Regions from separate parts of the Komagataeibacter sp. FNDCF1 genome, predicted to be linked through region 1. Evidence: riboswitches for the same ligand, from Rfam matches in the RefSeq annotation. Region 1 holds a riboswitch; the other holds the start of a gene.
What was found. A riboswitch is a leader RNA that binds a small molecule or an ion and turns the genes downstream of it on or off. The one in region 1 is predicted to bind cobalamin.
Positions count from the first base shown of each region.

Region 2: another riboswitch for cobalamin. It lies ahead of LDL32_RS10995 (carbohydrate porin); the one in region 1 lies ahead of LDL32_RS10460 (CbtA family protein).

Region 1 covers NZ_JAIWOT010000001.1:2,210,029-2,214,661, forward strand. Annotated here, with positions in the region: gene LDL32_RS10455 (lysophospholipid acyltransferase family protein) at 1-438, opposite strand, end outside; gene LDL32_RS10460 (CbtA family protein) at 589-1,314, opposite strand; cobalamin riboswitch at 1,380-1,527, opposite strand; gene LDL32_RS10465 (peroxiredoxin) at 1,558-2,175, opposite strand; gene LDL32_RS10470 (transglycosylase SLT domain-containing protein) at 2,226-3,275, opposite strand; gene LDL32_RS10475 (aldo/keto reductase) at 3,519-4,352, opposite strand; gene LDL32_RS10480 (dipeptidase) at 4,547-4,633, shown strand, end outside.
Region 2 covers NZ_JAIWOT010000001.1:2,319,881-2,324,513, forward strand. Annotated here, with positions in the region: gene LDL32_RS10985 (23S rRNA (adenine(2030)-N(6))-methyltransferase RlmJ) at 1-672, shown strand, start outside; gene LDL32_RS10990 (ribokinase) at 756-1,700, shown strand; cobalamin riboswitch at 1,731-1,957, shown strand; gene LDL32_RS10995 (carbohydrate porin) at 2,180-3,679, shown strand; gene LDL32_RS11000 (hypothetical protein) at 3,906-4,538, shown strand; gene LDL32_RS11005 (peptide deformylase) at 4,559-4,633, shown strand, end outside.

The DNA.
Region 1 (4,633 bases):
CACGTCAAGCCATGTGGAATGGTTGGACACATAGATGACGGGCCGCTCGCCACGCTGGCGCGCCCTGCGCCCGCCCACGCCGCCCGCCCTGCGGCCAACCACCCGTATGCGCAGCGACAGCAGCAGGCACAGCCCGCCCCAGACCATGCGCGTCCAGCGGATCTTGGCTGTGCCGGGCACCAGCAGCAGCACCGCCTCGAACCCGACCGAGAGCGGAACCCAGACGGTAATGGCCGCAAGCCTGCCCACCCCGCGTGCGGTGCGCATGCATGCGCGCGCGCGCCCCGACGGCACGACCGTCGCGGTTGCAATGGCATGCGCTGCAACCGAACCGGCTTCGGGCGCAATCACCTGACGCGCGGCACGCGGCGCAGGCCGGGACTGGACGGGCGATGAAGAACGGCGCCGGGCAAGACGGCGGATGAAATCGGCGATCATGCGCCTATCCATAGCCCTTCATCATGGCGTGCGACAATATGGGGCAGACGGGGCGGGCGGCTGGCGTGCCATGCATGCAACGCCGCGCCCGGCCACCGTCACGCTTCGTCCCTCCCCGTCGGCAGGCCGCACGCCGGGGCCTGCGTATACTCAGCCGTAACGGACGGACCGGCGCGCCAGCATGCGGTCGGCCATGACACCGAACAGCAGCCCGAGTCCCCCCCACAGTACCAGCTGCATGCCCAGCGCCGCTTCACGGAAGCGCCACAGCACGCTGGCGGGAAAATTGTCAGGCACTTCATTGAAGTCGGGCAGCACGGCCTGCAACACGGCAACCAGCACCACGAACAGTGCCGCGCCACATAGCGTGCCCCCCCAGTTGCCCAGGCCTGCCGCCAGCTTGCGGCCCGCCAGCACGGCCAGCGTCAGGGCACAGAGCGAGAAGATGACCATCTCGAAATAGGTCGCGGTGCGCAGCCCGAGGGTTGCGGGCTGGCCCACGGCGGGGGGATTGGCCGGGTATTTCAGGCCCGGCACCAGCACCACCGCAAGGAAACCCGCCCCCGCCAGCAGCAGGGCCAGCATGCGTGGCGAAAAGCGGCCAAGCCGCCCGTAGGCGGCGGCAAATACCAGCGAGAACAGCCCGCCATAGGCCGCGCCATACATGATGGCGGCCGTCAGCATGCCAAAGGTGGCCTGCACCCCACGGCTGATCAGTTCAGGCTCCGGCGGTTCACCGGCGGCGGCATCCCGTGCCGATTCAAAGGCAATGGCCAGATTGACCTGCGGTTCCCCGAACACCCGGGCGAAAAGGAAGGCAAGACAGGCGGCAAGGATGCCGGCCAGCATGCCACGCAGCAGAAGACGGCCGGCCATCAGGCGGCACCGTGGCGCGCAGGGGGGAATGAAAGGGACATGGGTTCAGAGCTCCTGTCGGGAAAGCGCGTCCCGTAACGGAATGATATCCTGATCCGCCGGAGAGGTCTGACTTCCGCATGCGACACGCGGTATACAGTGGCGCGACCGTGCCGGTTTCACACCGGCTTCTCCCCTGCGGATGACGCGGGATCAGTCAATAACGCGCCCTGCCCCCAAGTCAAACACAAAGGGGCATGCACCCTATTTTGCCGCTGGTGGCAGGGAAACCGGGCTGGCACTGCCCTGTGCCGCGCGCCACTGCCGCAACGCATCGAGCGTGCGGCCGACATGTCCGTTGGGAGACAGGGCGCTGTAGGCGTACACCACCTTGCCATCGGGGGCGATGACATAGGATGTGCGGCTGGCGCGGTTGAGCAGCGGCAGGCGGCTGTCATACAGTCGTGCGATCTGGCCCTGCGGGTCGGCCGCGACGGGGAAGCGGCCATGCCCCTCGCTGACCGAAAAGCGGTCCAGTGTCGGCATGTCATCGGTGGACACGCCGATGACCGAGGCCCCCAGCGCCTTGTACTGGTCCATCGCATCGGCGAATTCATGCGCTTCGATGGTGCAGCCACGGGTAAAGGCGGCCGGATAGAAATACAGCACCACCGGCCCCTGCCGCAGCGCATCGGCCAGGCGGAAACTGAACTCGCTGCCATTGCGCGTGGCCTGTGCATCGAACAGGGGCGCCTGACTGCCAACCGGCAGGGCCGCGCGCGCGGGGGAAAAGCAGATGAAGCCCGCGAACGCCATCACACCCACAAGCGGAAGGCACAGCCCCGGCAGGGACCAGCGGGAACGCCTGTAAAAATACCTCATGGTTCCTCACACCCCGGATACGGGGTCAATGCCATCATGTGGCCGGGCCATCATGTGGCTGGCGGCAGGACCTGGCAGCCGGAGCCACCCAGCTTCTGGCAGGCCTGTTCCGCAGCCTCGTGCGATAGGCCGGTCAGCCTTGCACGATAGACATGACCATGATGCGATGCAACGCTTGCGACCTGCGTATGCACCCCGCTGGCCGAAATCCTGGCCCGTGCCTGCCCTGCCGCATGTTCCGCCTGCCCGGCCGAGCCATAGGCCCCGACCTGCACCATCCAGCCATGGCCAGTCGCCATGGTGATCACGCCGGGCTGGGTGCCGGCCGCGGCCATGGGTACGATGCCGCTCTGCTCACGCGCGCTCCATGCCGCCCGTACGGCCGCCGCCTCGGGCGGGGGGGTATCGGCTGCGGTGCCACCGGGCACGGAGGCCAGCAGCTGGCGGCCCCGGCTGCGCCCGCCCCGGCTGTTCTGGGCGGCCTGGGCGCGGGCAAAGGCGCGCGATTCGATCAGCAGGTCGGCCTGTGAGCGGTTGACCGGCGAACTTCCGGCGATTTTCGGCCCGATGGAGGCCACGTAATCGCGCGTTTCCTTGGGCAGGGTGTGGTAGCGGTCAAGAAAATCATCCAGCCGTCCGGGCCCGCTGTTATAGGCGGCCAGGAAACCGGGGGAGCCGTAGATGTCGTACATCTCGCGGATATAGGCGGTGCCTGCCACGATATTGTCGTGCGGCTCGAACGCATCGGGGCCGAGACTGTAGCGCGCACGCATTTCGTCATAGGTGGGGGGCATGAGCTGCATGAGCCCCATCGCGCCGGGCAGCGAGGTGACGAATTCCCCATTGCGGTAAAGCTGCCCCCCCGACTCGCGCTGCATGACCTGCCGGATCCAGATCGCCGGCACATCGAAACGCTGCGAGGCTTCATTGATATAGGGGCCCCAGGGGTCCTCCGGCGGGCCGGGCGGGGCGTAGCTGGTATGGGCACGGGCGCGATAGGAATCGGCCTCGTGGATCATCTGCTCCTCACTCATTTCGCGAGGGCCGCTGCTGGCGCAGGCTGCCAGCGCACCGGCCAGACCCAGCGCCAGCCACCGCATGGCGCGCCGGCAGGATGGGGAAGACGATGGAGAGGGCGCGCGCCCTCCGTCAGATGCCGCGACTGCCTGCGTTGCTGCCATGTGGTGCCGTGATCCCGCTCATGCCGCCCATGCTCCCATGGCGGACGTGCCGGTACGGCCCGCCCGACGGGACGGGCGGCGCACCATAACAGGCCGGCCTGCGCTTGTGCAATCCTGGCCTGCCGTCACACCACGAGACGGACACGGGCGCAGGCGTAAGGATCATTCCTCCACATAGGTGGCGGGATCGCCGCCGGTACGGTTGTGCGGGCTGTCCAGCGTGGCGAGGTCACGCATGTCGTCCGCAGTCAGCTGGAAATCGAAAGCGTGCAGGTTGGCCCGCATGCGTTCGGGGTGCGCGCTTTTGGGAATGGGGACCGCACCGCGGTCGATGACCCAGCGCAGCAGGACCTGGGCCGTGGACTTGCCATGCCGGGACGCCACACGCTGCACTACCGGGTTTTCCAGCAGCTTGCCGCGGCCCAGCGGGCTCCAGGCTTCGGTCAGGATGCCCATCTTTTCATGCATGGCCAGCAGCGTGCCCTGGGCAAAATCCGCATGCATTTCAATCTGGTTGACTGCGGGTGTCACCCCGGTTTCATCCACAAGGCGCTGCAGGTGCTCGGGCAGGAAGTTGGACACGCCGATCGAGCGCACCCGCCCCTCGTCGCGCAGGCGGATCATCGCCTTCCAGCTTTCGACATACTGGTCCTTCATCGGCAGGGGCCAGTGAATCAGGTAGAGGTCGACATAGCTCATCTTCAGCCGCGCGAGACTGGCATCAAATGCGCGCAGCGTGCTGTCAAACCCTTGGTCGGACCCACGCAGCTTGGTGGTGACGAAAATATCTTCCCGCCCCACATCAAAGCTGACCAGCCCGGTGCCCACACCACTTTCATTGCCGTAGCGCGATGCCGTGTCGAACAGGCGGTAGCCCGCCGTCAGCGCCTCGCGCACCGCGGCCTCGGCCTGCGGGTTGTCAAGGGGATAGGTGCCGAAACCCATGGCGGGAATACGATGCCCATCGTTAAGGGTAAGCAGGGGAATGGTGGTCATGGTGGTTCCTTCGTCAGACGCGCCCGACCACACAGGGGACCCCGTCGCATGGACGGCAGGGTGGCAACCGGGCCGGGGCAGGACGTGGGTCGCCGCTGACAAGCCTAACGGCAGAAAGCAGGTTTCGGTTTATGCCCAGTTTTCAGGACCGGGTTGCATGTGGTTCATTATCACCATCCAGAGAGGGAGACCCCATGACCGATCCATCCCCGCACGCCACCCCCCACCCCACGCTCCTGACCATCGATACGCATGTCGACATTCCGTGGCCCGACCGGGGT
Region 2 (4,633 bases), 110 kb from region 1:
CGCGACGGCATCGGCCGCCTGCTGGACCTGCCATCCGATCCGGCAATGCCCCCCGCCCTGCGGCAATGGCTGGATATGGTCAGGGCCGTGATCGGGGCGCATGACGGCAGGCTGTTCTATCCCGGCTCCCCCACCGTCGTCGCCCGCATGCTTCGCCCCGGCGATACGCTGACCTGCTGTGAACTCCACCCCGACGACCAGAAAAGCCTGCGCCGCCTGTTCCGGCACGACAGCAACGTGTCCGTGCACGGCCGGGACGGCTATGAAGCCATTACGGCCCTGCTGCCGCCCCGGCAGGCGAAACGCGGGCTGGTACTCATGGACCCGCCCTTTGAACACAGGGATGAGTTTGCCCGTCTGGCGCAGGCCATCATCACGGCCAGACGGCGCTTTGCCACCGGCATTGTCGCCGCCTGGTACCCCATCAAGCACCGGGCGCCGACGCGCGCTTTCCTCAACAGCCTCAGGGATGCGGGCCAGCGCAACCTGCTTGCCCTTGAACTGACACTGCGCCCACCACTTGACCCCGCACGGCTTAATGGCAGCGGCCTGCTGGTCGCCAACCCGCCTTTCCGGTTCGATCACACCGCGCGCGCCATTCTGGACAGCCTGTGCCCTGTTCTGGGCGATGAGGGCGCTCAGGCCAGCGTGGAATGGGTCGTGCCAGAATAAGGCGGCAATCCGCGCCCGCACGGTTGCATCGGGCAGCGGCATGGCTGATCCTGCCTTTTTCCCGGTCCGTGTCAGGTTGTGCCATGTCAACGCCAAGCGCCCATATTGCCGTCATTGGCAGCACGAATATCGATTTTGTCATGCATGTTACCCGTTTCGCCCGGCCGGGGGAGACGATGCATGTGCTGTCCTCGGCCACCGGGCTGGGGGGCAAGGGCGCCAACCAGGCCATGGCAGTGGCCAGGCTGGGGCGGGCCGTGGCCCTGGCGGGCTGGACCGGGCGTGACATGCTGGCCACCATGGCACGCACGACGCTGGAGGATGCCGGGGTCGATACACGCTGGCTGCTGGAAGATGCCGCCACGGGCACCGGGCGGGCCTTCATCACCATCAACCATGCGGGCGAGAACCAGATCCTGGTGGATGGCGGTGCGAACATGGCGCATACCCACACATCCTGCCCCCGGATCCTGCCTGCCCTGACAGGCGCCGGACTGGTCATGATGCAGATGGAAATGGACCCCGACCTCATGCTGGCCGTGGCGCGCCACGCGCGGGCGCATGCCATACCGGTCATGCTGGATCCGGCCCCCGTCCCCGCGCATGGCCTGCCGGACGCACTCTGGGCGCTGGCCGATATCCTGACCCCCAACGAACACGAAACCGCTGCCCTGACCGGCGTCATGCCCGTGGATGAAACAACGGCCCTTGCCGCCGCGCGCATCCTGCACGGACGCGGCGTAGGCACCGCTATCATCAAGCTGGGGCACAGGGGTGTGGTCTATTCCGCGCCCGGCGCGCAGGGGTTCGTGCCACCCTTCCGGGTTCATGCCATTGATACGGTGGCGGCAGGTGACTGCTTCAACGCGGGGCTGGCCACGGCACTGGTGGGGGGCGCCACGCCGGGTCAGGCCGTGCGCCTTGCCGCCGCATGCGGCGCGCTGGCCACGACGCGCGCGGGCGCGGCGCAGGCCGCCCCCACGATGCCGGAGGTGAAGGCCCTGCTGGCGCAGCAGCCAGAAGCATGATCTTGCACACTTATCGGGAAACGCTATAGTCCTGCCCGACAAGTCAACGGTCCCGTGCAGACGGGTGAGAAAGGGAATGCCGTCAGTTCCGGCAGGGTGAATGCCCGGGGACGCAGTCGGCAGCTGTACCCGCAACTGTAGGCGGAGAGTACGTCATCCGGCGCTGCAGCCGCAGCAACCACTGGCCCCGGCCGGGAAGGGGGATGACATGCAAGGACCCGCAAGCCAGGAGACCTGCCGTTGTCCTTTACCATGTCGCCGGGCGGGCCTGACCGGAGATGGATGCCAGAGCATGCGCCAGATTACCTGAAATCCCGTTACACCGCACCAGCGGCGGCACCGGCATGGGGCTGCCAGTCTTCCGGTTCCATCGGGGCCGGACCCATCCTGACGGGATGTTCCCTTTCATGAAGATATTCCATACGCCGCAACAGCGCACGGCCCTGCCATGCGCTGTACTTGCAGCCTGCACCTGCGCCATGACTGCCCACGCGCAGGTCCCCCGCACCCAGATTGCCGACGGGCGCGCCCGCCTGGGCAATTCCACACCGCTGATCCAGCAGATCGACCCGGCAACGGTGCGTGAGTCCCAGCGCGCGCAGGCCGATGCGCAGGAGAAGACCGCCGGTGAGGACAGGCCGGACACCAGCGGCAACCTGCTGGGTGACATGGGTGGGGCCCGGCCGTGGCTGTACAGGCACGGCATCAGCTTCGACATTCAGGAAGTGGATGAACTGTGGGGCAACGCCACCGGCGGCACCCCCAGCACCAATGGCGATGGACAGGGATCAGGCACCGGCCCCGCCTATGATGGCGTGACAATGCCGACACTGACCGTCGATCTCGAAAAGCTCTTCGGCCTGAAGGGCGGGCTGTTCAATGTCAGCGCGCTGCAGACGCGCGGGCGCTCCATCTCGCAGGATCACCTGAACAACTTCAACCCCGTAAGCGGGTTCGAGGCCGACCGCTCCACCCGCCTGTTCGAACTGTGGTACCAGCAGTCCTTCCTCGGGGGGAAACTGGACGTGAAGATCGGCCAGCAGGACCTTGATACCGAATTCCTGATCAGCGATTACGGGGCGCTCTACCTCAATGCCAATTTCGGCTGGCCCATGGCGCCATCGGTCAACCTGTATGGGGGCGGCCCGTCCTGGCCGCTGTCCTCGCCCGCCGTGCGCATCCGCTACCGCCCGAGCGAGAAATTCACCTTCATGTTCGCCGCCGCCGATGACAACCCGCCGGGCAACCGCTCCAACTCCTTTGGCATCCAGGGCGGCAACCCGGTCGATCCCACCAACCAGACCACCAATGATGGCAGCGGCACCCGGTTCAACATGGGCACCGGCGCGCTGCTGATCACCGAACTGCAATACGCGCTCAACCCCCAGCCCGATGACATGTCCAACGTCACAAAAAATCCCGGCCTGCCGGGCGTGTACAAGCTGGGTGGCTATTACGACACTGCAAAATTTCCCGATTACCGCTACAACACCCAGGGCCAGTCGCTCGGCGCCAGTGGCGGCACCCCGCGCTGGGACCGGGGCAACTGGATGGTCTACGGCATCATCGACCAGATGGTCTGGCGTCCCTCGCTTACCTCCGCCCGCTCGCTAGGCGTGTTCGCGCGCGCCACCGGCAACAGCGGCGACCGCAACATGATCAGCTTCGCCATTGACGCGGGCGTGAACCTGAAGGCCCCGTTCCGCGGTCGCGACAACGACACCATCGGCCTGGGCTGGGGCATCGGCCGCGCCAGTTCGGGCCAGCGCGCATACGACCGCACCAGCGGGTCACTGGTGCAGGGCAACGAGAACCATCTGGAACTGACCTATCAGGCACAGGTCACGCCATGGATGGTGATGCAGCCTGACTTCCAGTACGTCTGGCATCCCGCCGGCGGGGGCAGCGACCCGTCATATCCCTGGTGCCGCACGGGGAACGAGGCGGTATTCGGACTGCATGCCAGCGTAAATTTCTGACCTGCGCGACTGTCCCGTGAAGGAGGATGGCAACCGGACGGGTGGCCTGTCCGTGACAGGGAATGGCAGTGCTGCCGCCCGTCATCTTCCAGAAGACAAGAGAAGACAAAAGCACAGACCGGGCTTGTAAATTTATCTTGTTGTGGGGGCGTGTTCCCTCCTGTACCCCGGATGGCACGGGCATGTGAAATCACCATGTGCCGCAATGTAAAAAGGATAAGAACCATTGCGCCGTCTTGTTGCTTTATGTCTTCCGCTTGGTATGGCCGCCTGCGCGCAGCACACGCCCCGCCCGATGGTGAATTACTGCCAGCAGCCCGCCGTGGCATCCGCCATCGTGGCCATTGCCAACCAGACCACGCCCGGCGCATCCCCCGCCCGGCATTTTGAGGATGGCACGATAAAAAGCGCCGTCTATAACGACCACATGCAGGTCATGTCCTGCCACGGCACGCTGCTGCGCCAGGACGGCACCCGGCAGGATGGCGTGGCCGTTGCCCGCCTGCCCCACATGCGCACGGGCTGGAAGGAAATATGGACAACCACCGCCGCCAGCCACCAGTGGGTATCGGATGCCGATATCAGCAGGAACAGGCAGGAACGCTACGCCACCTATTACGAACACACGCCACAGGCGTGCAAACCCTACGCCCATGACCTGTTCTTCGGTACACCCAAATCGGACAGGGACACCCAGCACCTGCGCGAGACGCTGTACGACTGTCTGGCCGAACACAATGTCAAGCCGATGCGCCCCGTATCGGGGGTGGACCATACCTACAGCCCGTTTGGCATGAACTTCTACATTCCGTACTACACGAATGTCAGCCCGGACGATAACGGTCCCTTCCTGTACTGAACGGAGCCATATGCCGCGCCATGGCCATCCTGCCGCTCATCCGCTTCCCGCATGCCTGCCTGCAGCAGGTGGCCGATCCTGTTGACGCCACCAGC